Regions from separate parts of the Devosia beringensis genome, predicted to be linked through region 1. Evidence: predicted binding sites of a transcription regulator. Region 1 holds the regulator's gene; the other holds the start of a gene.

Region 1 (5,904 bases):
GACGCCACTGTTGATGGCCCCCTGGTGCGCTTCTCCAGCACCCCGCAGCCGGGGCGCAGCGTCAGGGCTAGGGGCAATGACTTCGCCACCGGCCAGATCCTCGTCGAGTCGGGCACGCGGTTAACGCCCATGCAGCTGGCCGTCGCCGCCGCGGCCAATGCAGCTGCCCTCACCGTCGCCAAACGTCCCCGCATTGCGCTGCTGGCCACCGGCGACGAACTCGAATTGCCCGGCACAGAGCTGGGGCCCGACCAGATCGTCGCCTCCAATAGTTTTGGTCTGGCCCCGCTGCTGGCGCCTTACGCCGATACCGTCACCGACCATGGCATTGCCCGCGACGACCGGGATCAGCTGCGGGCAAAGCTCGTTGCTATCTTTGCCGATGAGCCCGACATCCTGATCACCACCGGCGGCGCCAGCGTCGGCGATCATGACATCGTCCAGGAAATCCTGCTCGAGCTGGGCGTGACGCTCGATTTCTGGAAGATCAACATGCGCCCCGGCAAGCCGCTGATGTTCGGCACCCGCGGCAAGACGCTGGTCTTCGGCCTGCCGGGTAATCCAGTTTCGGCCATGGTCACCGCCATCGTCTTCATCAAGCCGGCTCTGCGCGCCTGGCTGGACCATGCCGAACCGGCCCAATGGCGCCTGCCTCTGGCTGCGCCGACCCCGGCCAACACGGCGCGCCGCCACTTCATGCGGGCGCAGCTGGTCCACACCGCTACCGGGCCCGTCCTCATGCCGATCGCCCAGACCGATAGCGGCCACACCGCCTCGCTGGCCCATGCCGACCTGCTGATCATCCAGCCGGAAAACGATCCCGGTCAGCCGGTCGGCGCCATGGCCGAGGCCCTGGTGATCGACGCCTTCTAGCCTCAGGCGAACAGCACGCCCGGATCGGACAGGCCGGAAATGCCATAGAGCAGGATCGAGCCGCCATCGGACAGCGCCAGCACGGTGGAATCGGCAACCATGTCGAAGTCGAAGTCGAAATCCGCCATCGATTCCAGCGTCAGGCCCGCGGCGAAGCGCAACCGGTCCTCGCCGGTGGCAAAATCGATAATCACGTCATTGCCGCAACCCGCGGCAAAGACGAAGACGTCGTCTCCCGTTTCGCCAAAGCATAGATCATCGCCCGCCCCGCCGCGGATGATGTCATTGCCGGTGCCGCCGACGAGCTGGTCATCGCCTTCCCCGCCATTGAGAATGTCGTTACCGGCATCACCCCAAAGCAGGTCATAGCCGGCCCCGCCGCGCAGCAGATCGGCGCCGTCATCGCCCGTCAGCAGGTCGTCGCCCTGCCCCCCGACCACCAGGTCATTGCCGGCGCCGCCGGCCAGCCGGTCCAGGTCGCGGCCTCCATAGATCATGTCGTCGCCGGCCTCGCCGGCCATCAGGTTGAAGCCGTTGCCGCCGCGGATCGTGTCATTGCCATTTTCGCCCAGCAGGACGTCGTCACCATTGCCACCGAAGATGAGGTCATCGCCATCACCACCTTCGATGAGGTCGCCGCCATTGCGGCCCGACAGCGTGTCATTGCCGCCTTGTCCATCGAGGAAGTCGCCGAAGAACGCGCCCGACAGCACGTCATCAAGCGGACCGCCGCCGGCAATCTCCACGCCGTCCAGAATGATCAGCGGCACATCGACCGCGATGCTGCCGCCGCCGGGCGCCTGCGCCGTCACGGTCACCTGCAGCAGCAAGGTGCCGGGGTCGGCCGCGCCCCCGTCGAAGGACAGCGTCAGTGTCGCCGGATCAAAATTCAGCCATTCCGGCAGCGGATTGCCATAGATGTCGGCGGTGAACACCGTCGCGTCCGGCAAAGCGGCGAACAGGCTGGCCGGCAGGACCAGGCTCATGCCCTGCGCCGAAAACGCCGGCACCGGCCGCGTCAGGTCGACTGTGGACGGGTCGCCGGGCTCGTTGCGTAATAGGGTCACTGGAGGAACATGGCTTTCGCCCTGCGCCAGCGAGCCGACCAGTACATCGATATCGCCATCGCCGTCGAAATCGCCACTGGCAACGCCAGTGCCAAAAGTCGCCCCGGCAAAACGCTGCACCTCCACGAAGACACCGTTACCGCTATTTTCAAGGACCACGGTGGGATACGCCGCCCAGGCCGCTGAAATAAGGTCGAGATCACCGTCTGCATCAAAGTCGGCGAGTTCAAGGCGGCCGGGGCCTTGCGCCAGGCGCTGCCCGCTATCGGTAAAGCTGCCCGATCCATCATTTAGAAATATCCGGTCGCCACTGCCGTTGCGTACGCGCGTGGCGATATCGATATCCCCGTCACCATCGACGTCGCCTGCGGCCCCAGCATCAAAGAGGTTTGTCATGTCCTCCGCGTCAGCAAAGGCAATCTGGCTCACAAATGAGCCGGAGCCGTCGTTGACATAAATGAGTTTGCTGTTGGACGAGTGGCTCGTCACGAAATCGAGGTCTCCGTCCCCGTCGAAGTCGGCCACGACGGCGTGGCGCGCACCGGAAATCGGCGCCTCCCAGCCCTGAATAAAGGCACCAGTTCCATCATTGCTGAACAGCCGCGTATGACTATCGCCCACCGATAGGATATCGACATCGCCATCGCCGTCGAAATCGCCGACCTCGACGCTGTAGCCGCTGTCCTCCTCAATCAGCAGCGCACCTTGGGTGAGATTGCCCATGCCGTCATTGAGCCAGATCGTGCCGGGATTGTGGGGGCTGCTGAACACCGCATCCATGTCGCCATCGCCGTCCAGATCGGCAAGCGCCACACTGATCGAATTGGCGTACAGGGAGGCGCCAGCAGTGAACGCGCCCGTGCCGTCATTGGTCAGTACTACCGCGCCACCTGTGGCGACGACAGCGTCCAGATCGCCATCGCCGTCCATGTCGGCAACGGCGATGTCAGCTGCGTTGCCAGTTCCGGCAATGGTCCCCGCATTGTCGAAGTGCCAGCCCGTCTCGACTGGCGGCGCAAAGACCACGGCCCGACCAAAGTTTACAATGCCAAAGTTCAATCTCGCCCCCGCGATAGACTTGCCGTATTCACCTCCCATATGCCGACAACAGAACACAGTCTGTCAATGCTCTGTTAATACAATACTGGCCGCTGGATCGGCGCCCTGCCGCGAAGCAATGCGCAGTCACACCTCACAACTGCCGCCCGGATATCCCTGCAATACAGGCGTGGAACGGATGACTTGCAGAACACAACCGGAACACCTATAGTCGTTCTGTCTATGTTCCGATTCTAATCCCGAGGGGCCCATGCTCACGCGCAAACAACACGAGCTGTTGATGTTCATCCACGAACGGATGAAGGAAAGCGGCATTCCGCCCTCCTTCGACGAGATGAAGGATGCGCTGGATCTGGCCTCCAAATCGGGCATCCATCGCCTGATCACCGCCCTCGAGGAGCGCGGCTTTATCCGTCGCCTGCCCAACCGGGCCCGGGCGCTCGAAGTGCTCAAGCTCCCCGATTCCATGAACCCCTCGCTGGGCGGCCGCAAGGCGCGCTTCGAGCCTTCGGTGATCGAGGGCAATCTGGGCAAGGTAGCCAGCCCCCCTTCGCGCATATCAGCGGCCGAGGACTATGCCAGGCCGATCGCCATTCCGGTCATGGGCCGTATCGCGGCCGGTACGCCCATCGAAGCGATCCAGAACCATTCTCACACCATCATGGTCCCGCCCGAAATGTTGGGCAGCGGCGAGCATTACGCGCTCGAAGTGCGCGGCGATTCGATGATCGATGCCGGTATTTTCGATGGCGACACCGTCTTGATTAAGAAGCAGGACGCGGCCAGCACCGGCGAGATCATCGTGGCTCTCGTGGATGATGAAGAAGCCACCCTCAAGCGCTTGCGTCGCAAGGGTAATACCGTGGCGCTCGAAGCCGCCAACCCGGCCTATGAGACCCGCATCTTCCCGCCCGACCGGGTCAAGATCCAGGGTCGCCTGGTCGGCTTGTTGCGCAAGTACTGATGGCAGCGATCGGCCCCGAAGGCGTCATGGAACGCTACGGGTCGCTGATCAACGAGCACCGGTTCGAGGTCTTGCTGCCGTTGATTGCCCCGGACGCGGTGTTCTGGTTCAACGACGGATCGCATGCCGGCATAACGGCGATTGCCCAGGCCTTTGAATCGGTTTGGGCGGTTCTGCGTGACGAAAGCTATTGGCTGGAAGATCTGCATTGGTTGGCCCGGGATGACCGGGCCGCCGCGTGCATCTACCGCTTTTGTTGGACCGCCACGATCAATGGCCGGGCCGCATCTGGCAGCGGCAGGGGCACGACGGTGCTGCAGTGCCGCGCTCAGGCTTGGCAGATCGTGCATGAGCATTTGAGCGCGGCGCCGGGGTAAGGCATGCCTGAGGGCTGGTTTGACCGCCCTACCCAGCCGTCTTGAACAGCAGCCTTGTCTCCCATTTTGCCGGGTCCGGTTCGGCCGACGGGTCGGTTTCGTAGATTTCGAGGCGACAGGCGAAATGGTCGCCATCGCCTTTTTCCACCACATCCCAGGCAATGCCGCGCTCCTTGGCCCAGCCGATCAGCATGGCGGTGGCGTCATAGAGTCCGTCATAATGACCGGTATGGGTCATGGCCGCATATTTGCCTGCCGGCAATTCGCCGAACTTGATCGCGCCGTCCGGCGCCGCGACCCGGTCGACCGGGACGCCGACCTCGATATCGAGCGTCCTGGCCATGTCGATGCGGCGATAGTTGAAGAACGGCGCCGCAATGGGCGCGACGCCGAGCTTGGCCAGCCCGGCAAACAGCGCCGGAAAGCCTTCATCGGCGGCCTTTTTCATCTCCGCCATGGTGACGGTGAAATCGATATAGGCATAGGGCCTTGCGGCCTGGTCTTGGATGATCGGGGTGGTCAGCACGATGGGCTCCTCTCACTTCTGCTGCGACAGTCTTCTGCCGCTCCCGCACGCTGGGGCGTGGCAGTGTGAGGACGACGATCAGCAGGAGTGGGATTCGACAGGCTCGGAAGAGCGAGCGGCGATCAGTCGCGCGCGTCGGGCGGCGGGATATCGGTGCTGGTCTTGCACTCCACCAGCCACACATCATAGACGGCGTGGTCCACGGCATTGAGCGCCGGGCTGTCGGCAAACATCCAGCCGGTAAAGATGCGCTTGGACGTGCCGGTCAGACTGCGCTGGTCGACCTCGAGAAAGGCCGACACGCGCTGCGCTTCGGTGACGGGGTGGCTGTAGCAGGCGCGCGGGGTGATCTCGAGCGCGCCGAACAACACCGTCTCGTCAATATAGACATCAAAGCGGGTGATGCGGCCGGTGATCTTGTCGAGCCCGGCAAAGGCCGCAACCGGATTGGCAATCGGCTGCGCCATGGCCGAACCGATATGGCCGGCACTAGCCAATGCCGTCAGCGCGAGCAGCGCCGCGGCACGGCGCAGGATAAAGGTGAGATGGCGCAAGGCGCCCGCTCTATTCAGGCGACCAGGCGTCATAGTCCCCGGTGACGCGCGGGCGCTCGCCCTTGTTGAGCAGGCTGCCATCGGGGCGATAGGCTTCCGCCGTACCGGTCAGGTTTTCCTGGTGCGGCAGTTCCCAGCTCTTGGCCACGTAATTGGCCTTGGTGGGGACCACGTCGGTGCGGTGATGCATCCAGCCATGCCAGCCATTGCCGATGGTGGAGGCGTCGGCTGGACCGGCATAGGTTACATAGCGCCGGTCGGCTTTCTTGTCCTGATAGTACTGGTTGCCGAACTCGTCGCTGCCGACATAGTCGCCGAAGCGCCAGATCCACAGGCGGGTGCCCCAGGTCTGACCACCCCACCAGGAGAAGATTTCACTCAGGAACTGCTTGATACCCGATTTTGCCACTTGTCGATTCCGCCGTCGGAGCTTTGCGTTGGGCCGGGTGTACCATGGGTTCGACACGCGGCCTAGTCTCGGGCG
Region 2 (5,904 bases), 280 kb from region 1:
ACGGAGCTGACGGAAAAGGGGAAAGCCGCCGCCGAGGCCGGCGCGATGGCGTCGGAGACGGTGGAGCGGCAGATGCTGGCCGGGCTGACAAAGGACGAGGCAAAACTGCTCGGAGAGCTGCTGCAACGCTGCGCCGAGGCGCTTGAGGGGACAGACAAATGACCTTCTGGATGGGTGTCGCATCGGCTCAACATGCTCGCGCCGGACGCGACGGCGGCTTTGCCCAACTCGGGCATGGCAGGCACATTGCGGTACAATCCCTCAAAAAGGGCGACTGGATTGTCTATTACTGCCCGCGTGAGGGCACAAGCGATGGCGCGGCGGTGCAGGCGTTCCTCACCATCGGCCAGGTCACATCGAGTGCGCCCTATCGCGCCGCGCAGGCGATGGATTTCAATCCGTTTCGCGTCGATGTCGATTATCTTGCGTCCGCTCAGCCCGCGCCGATCAGACCGCTTCTGGGCCAACTCCGCTTGACCCGCGACCACGGCGCCCATTGGGGCATCGCCATGCGCGGGACGAAGCGGCAGCTTGAGGAAGACGACATGCGACTGATCGTTGAGGCGATGGGTGTTCACACGGCATTCGAGAAAGCTCTGGGGTAAGCCGTTTTGGCGGTGGCAGCTTTGGGGATGAGGCTGTGTGAAAACTCGATCTTCCAAAATGTTGTTAGAAAGCTATTCCGCGCGGGTGTCTCTCAGGCCGAATTCCCGAGGACTTCACCCTAAATTCCTACTCGCGAATGGCTAAAGAGGGCTGTAGGTGACAGATCCTCTGCTCAGGGCGGAATCGTTTTCTACTCGCTGATTTTCTCGCCGAGTTTTCCCACAGCCTCGGGATATTGGCAGGCCTTTTTTGACGGCCGGAATTGGGTCGCTTGCCGACGGCTCCTTGTGCGTGGTTTGCGAACCGGCAGCGCTCAACAAGCCGAGGCGGCTGAGGTCGATGCTAGTCTTTCCACGCCTGCTCCGACACCGAGTAGAGGAAAGTCGCAGACCAGGTCAGCACCATGAAGCCTCCAAGCGATTGCATCATATTGATCATCCGGATTGAGCCGGTGGTTTCTATCTGGGTGTAGCCAAGCGTCGCAAAATTGGTGCCGGAGAAGTAGATCAGCCCATCCCAGCTCTCATCAAAGCTCCCGGCAAGATCGCCGAAGGCACCCCAAACAAGCAGGCCCTTATACGCGACGGCGAAAGCCAGAATTTCGAGCGTGTGCAGGGCCAGCAGACCGAGAAACGTCACGAGGATCGCAGCAGCGGGCTCATGTTTCGAACTTGGCTTGAGCGCTCTGACAGCCAATAGGCCGTAGTGATGCCCAATGCCGAGTAAGGCGACGAGCAGAAAACCCACCAATAACGCCATCTGGTCTCCTTTCGCCCGGGCCCCGCAACGCGCACAGAACGTGAGCATCCGGCCGCTGCAATGCCGGCCACAGCTTCAGCCGCGCCTTGATTCTGGAACGTCTGGCGTGAGGCCGCGTTCCGAAATATGGCGCGACGGTGACCGCCGCGCTGTTCCCGCATCGGCAATTGATTGGATAGGTCTGTGGAAAGTCTTGCACGGCGGCTGGGGCTCAGAACCGATCCCGTCATCTTTTTCGTCTCGGCAGGGTGCACTTTGCTGTTCGTGCTGCTGCTGGTTGTCTTCCCAGAGCCCATCGCTGAGGCCTTTGCCGTGGGACGCAGGTGGATCGTCACCAATCTGGGGTGGTTTTTCATCCTTGGCGTCAATGTCTGGCTGGGGTTTTTGATCTGGGCCGCTCTGAGCAAGCATGGCCATATCAAGCTCGGGCGCCGCGACAGCACGCCGGATTACTCAAATCTCTCCTGGTTCGCCATGCTGTTCGCCGGCGGTATCGGAACAGTATTGATGTTCTGGGGCGTTGCCGAGCCGATCAGCCACTTTGCCGATCCGCCCTTGCCCGGCGTCGTGCCCTATTCCGAGCAGGCAGCCCGCGACGCCGTTTCAATCGCGCTTTATCATCTCGCCTTGCACACCTGGACGATCTTTACCCTGCCAGGGCTGGCCTTCGGCTATTTCATCCACCGCTATGATTTGCCCGTCCGGGTGAGTTCGGTGTTCTATCCCTTACTCAAGGAAGGCATCCACGGTCCGATTGGCAAGGCGATCGACATCGTCGCCATCCTGGGCACGCTGTTCGGGGTTGCCGTTTCGCTAGGGCTGGGGTCATCCCAGATAGCCGCGGGTCTGTCCGCGCTGTTCGGCGTCGACGACAGTGTGCTGCTGACCGTCGGCATCCTGGCGGTGCTGACCGGGGTAGCGGTAGTCTCGATTGTCGCCGGCCTCGACAAGGGCGTGAAGTTTCTGTCCAACCTCAATATCGGCCTGGCTGTCGCCTTGATGGTGTTCGTGCTGGTGACCGGATCGACGCTGTTCCTGTTCCGCGGCACTGTCGAAACCATCGGCCTCTACCTGTCCAACCTGCCGCGCCTGGCCTTCTGGAACGACATGCTCGCCAACATCAACCCTACCAATGAGCCTTGGGGCTGGCAGGGGGACTGGACGGTGTTTTACTGGGCCTGGACCGTGACCTGGTCGCCGTTTATCGGCCTGTTTGTCGCCCGCATCTCCAAGGGCAGGACCATCCGCGAATTCGTGGCAGGCGTGCTGCTGGCGCCATCGCTGTTCACGCTGATCTGGTTTGCCATCTTCGGGTGGCAGGCCTTGCAGATCGATGGCATCGGCCTGGCGATCCGGGAGCAGATGGGGCCGCAAGCGGGTGAAATCAGCCGCGCTGTTGCCGAGTCCGTGCCCCTGGCGATGTTTGCCTTCTTCGAGCATTTCCCCTTCGCTCCCTTCATTCAGGGACTGGCTGTGGTGGTGGTAGCGATATTTTTCGCCACCTCATCGGACTCCGCATCGCTGGTGGTCGATATGCTCTGCACCGGGTCGGACGAACCCGGTCCGGTGCGTCAGCGCGTGTTTTGGGGGGTGATGGAGGGGCTGGTCGCCGCAATGTTGATCATTCTGGCCGGCGACCTGGGCCTGGTGGCGCTGCAGCAGGTGATTACCGTCGTCGGGCTGCCGGTCTTCTGCCTTGTCTTCATGATGATCCCGTCACTGATCATGGGCTTCAATGTCGAGAACATTGATAGCGTCACCGTTGGCAAGCGACCGCGCCTGGATGAATTCGGATGATCGACCAGCCGGGGTATTTTTTCCGTCAGGCCATGACCTTGGCCGGGCGGCGGGCGATGAAGGCGATGAGAAAGCCGAGATAGATGGCGCCGGGGACCAGCAGGGCGTTCAGACCCAGGCCGGCATAGCCGAGGCCGCCGAGCAGGCCGCCCAGCAGCAATGAAAACCAGACCAGCAGATGCTGGGCCCAGCGCCAGGGTGGGGCGAGGCCACGCAGCGCCCGGGCGAGGTCCTGGCCGGCGGCAAACAGCGTGCCGGTGACGAAGGTGGTGCCCAGCCGCACCGAGCCGGTCGAGGGCAGGATGGCGTTCTGCGCGCCGGCACCGGCGGCCAGGAACAGCATGAACTGGCGCGGCGGGCTGCCCAGAGCGGCGCCGATGAGCGTGGCGAGGAAGCTCAGCACCACCAAAGCCGTCACCAGGCTCGAGCCCCAGCGCGGCCCCGCCAGCAGCCCCAAAAGCGAGCCGACCAGGCTGCCGACAAAGAACAGGCTCACCAGCGACCCCGTAAGCAGAGCCACCGACCAGGTGCCCAGCGCCAGTGCATCGCCGAGCTGGGTCGTATTGCCGCTGACAAAGGAGGTGAAGTGGCCGCCCAGCTCGATGAAGCTGACCACGTCGGCAAAGCCGGCCGAGGCGGTGAGCAGCAGGCCCAGGCTGAGATGGGGCGTCGGTGTCATGGTGGTGAGTCTCGGGCGGGATCGCCGTACCAGACTGAGCTTTGGCGCGGCCGGCGGCAAGGGGTGGCGCGCCAGCGCAAATATTAACAGTCCGCTAACCAGTCGCCGGCAATCCCCGCTGTTCCCGTCCTACACACTCGACAAGAACAAAGCTGGAACATATAAGAACATTATAGCAACACGGGAGATGCAGATGCTTACCTTCATCAAGGACTTCGCCGCCTTCGTTACGCTGGGCGCCTTCACCATCGGCGCGCTGACCTGGATGGATGTCGTCACCCGACTCGTGTGATCCTGACGCTATTGCAGCTGCAGCTTGTGCCGGCATGCGCGTCCAGTGCGTCACCGGAAAAGCGCAAGCGGGCTGACTTGTGGATTGCCGCGTCGGGACGGGTTGATCGCGCTCCCGCGGCAGTCATAAAGGATGTCATGACAGGTCCCGGTTTTATCCATCTTCACGTCCATTCCGCCTATTCCCTGCTTGAGGGCGCGCTGCAGCTTGAGACCATCCTCAAGCTGGCCGATGCGGATGCGCAGCCGGCGCTGGGCATTGCCGATACGGGCAATCTGTTCGGCGCGCTGGAATTTTCCGAAAAAGCCAGCAAGAAGGGCATCCAGCCGCTGGTCGGGGTGGAACTGGCCATCGACTTTGCCGCCGGCGAAGAGCGCATCAGCGAGCGCGGCCATGTCGCCTGGGCGGGCAAATCCAGCGTGGTGCTGATCGCCCAGACCGAGACCGGGTTCGGCAATCTGTCCCGGCTGGTGTCGAAATCCTATATCGAGGGCGATGGCGGCACGGCGCGGGCCCAGCTCGACTGGCTGAGCCGCGAGCAGCTCGAGGGCCTGATCTGCCTGAGCGGCGGGCCCGAGGGCGCGGTGGACATGGCCTTTGCCCAGGGGCAGGACGGCAATGCCATTCGTCGCCTCGACCGGCTCGCCGAGCTGTTCGGCGATCGCTTCTATATCGAGCTGCAGCGGCATGGCCGGGTGCAGGAGGCCGCCGTCGAGCCGCGGCTGGTGGACTATGCCTATCGCAAGGGCATTCCGCTGGTGGCCACCAATGAGCCCTTCTTCAAATCGGCCAAGGAATTCGAGGCGCATGATGCGCTGCTGGCGATTGCCGGCGGCACCGTGCTGGCCCAGACCGAGCGGCGCAAGCTCAACGACCAGTATTATTTCAAGACCCGCGCTGAAATGGCGGCGCTGTTCTCCGACCTGCCCGAGGCGCTGGACTCCAGCGTCGAGATCGCCCGGCGCGTTTCCTACCGTCCGCTGACGCGCAAGCCGATCCTGCCCAAATTCGCCGCCGCGCCCGATCTCAGCGAAGAGGATGCGGTGGCGGCCGAGGCCGATGCCTTGCGGGCCATGGCGGAGGAGGGGCTGCGCAACCGGCTCGCCAATCCCGGGCCGGCGCCGGGCAAGACCGAGCAAGAATATTGGGAGCGGCTGGAATTCGAGCTGGGCATCATCCAGTCCATGCAGTTTCCCGGCTATTTCCTCATCGTCGCCGATTTCATCCGCTGGTCCAAGGCGCAGGGCATTCCGGTAGGCCCCGGCCGTGGCTCGGGCGCCGGCTCGCTGGTGGCCTATGCCACCACCATTACCGACCTCGACCCCTTGGCTTACAACCTTTTGTTCGAGCGCTTTCTCAATCCCGAACGCGTCTCGATGCCCGACTTTGACATCGACTTCTGCCAGGACCGGCGCGAAGAGGTGATCCGCTATGTGCAGCGGAAATACGGCACCGAGCAGGTGAGCCAGATCATCACCTTCGGTACGCTGCAGGCGCGCGCCGTGCTGCGCGACGTCGGTCGCGTGCTGCAGATGCCCTACGGCCAGGTGGACCGCATCTGCAAGATGGTGCCGGCCAATCCGGCCGATCCCTGGTCGATCGAACGCACGATGAAGGAAGTGCCCGAATTCAAGGCCATGGCCGATGAGGATGAGACGGTGGCCGACCTGGTCGCCATTGCCAAAAATCTCGAGGGCCTGTTCCGCCACGCTTCCACGCACGCTGCCGGCATCATCATCGGCGACCGACCGCTGCATGACCTGGCGCCGCT

What was found. The regulator LexA, encoded in region 1, represses DNA repair genes until DNA is damaged. The targets are predictions, from matches to a motif close to TGTTCNNNNTGTGTTCNG.
Region 2: a site for LexA is predicted at 3,984-4,001, ahead of dnaE (DNA polymerase III subunit alpha). Genes of this name have one in related genera too.

Annotation. Positions count from the first base shown of each region.
Region 1 covers NZ_CP045422.1:3,847,034-3,852,937, reverse strand. The annotation lists gene GDR53_RS18730 (molybdopterin molybdotransferase MoeA) at 1-873, shown strand, start outside; gene GDR53_RS18725 (FG-GAP-like repeat-containing protein) at 876-2,999, opposite strand; gene lexA (transcriptional repressor LexA) at 3,250-3,963, shown strand; gene GDR53_RS18715 (YybH family protein) at 3,963-4,340, shown strand; gene GDR53_RS18710 (GyrI-like domain-containing protein) at 4,369-4,866, opposite strand; gene GDR53_RS18705 (DUF2155 domain-containing protein) at 4,989-5,420, opposite strand; gene GDR53_RS18700 (NADH:ubiquinone oxidoreductase subunit NDUFA12) at 5,431-5,829, opposite strand.
Region 2 covers NZ_CP045422.1:3,567,542-3,573,445, forward strand. The annotation lists gene GDR53_RS17395 (MarR family winged helix-turn-helix transcriptional regulator) at 1-162, shown strand, start outside; gene GDR53_RS17400 (EVE domain-containing protein) at 159-605, shown strand; gene GDR53_RS17405 (hypothetical protein) at 949-1,365, opposite strand; gene GDR53_RS17410 (BCCT family transporter) at 1,549-3,162, shown strand; gene GDR53_RS17415 (YoaK family protein) at 3,188-3,841, opposite strand; gene dnaE (DNA polymerase III subunit alpha) at 4,271-5,904, shown strand, end outside.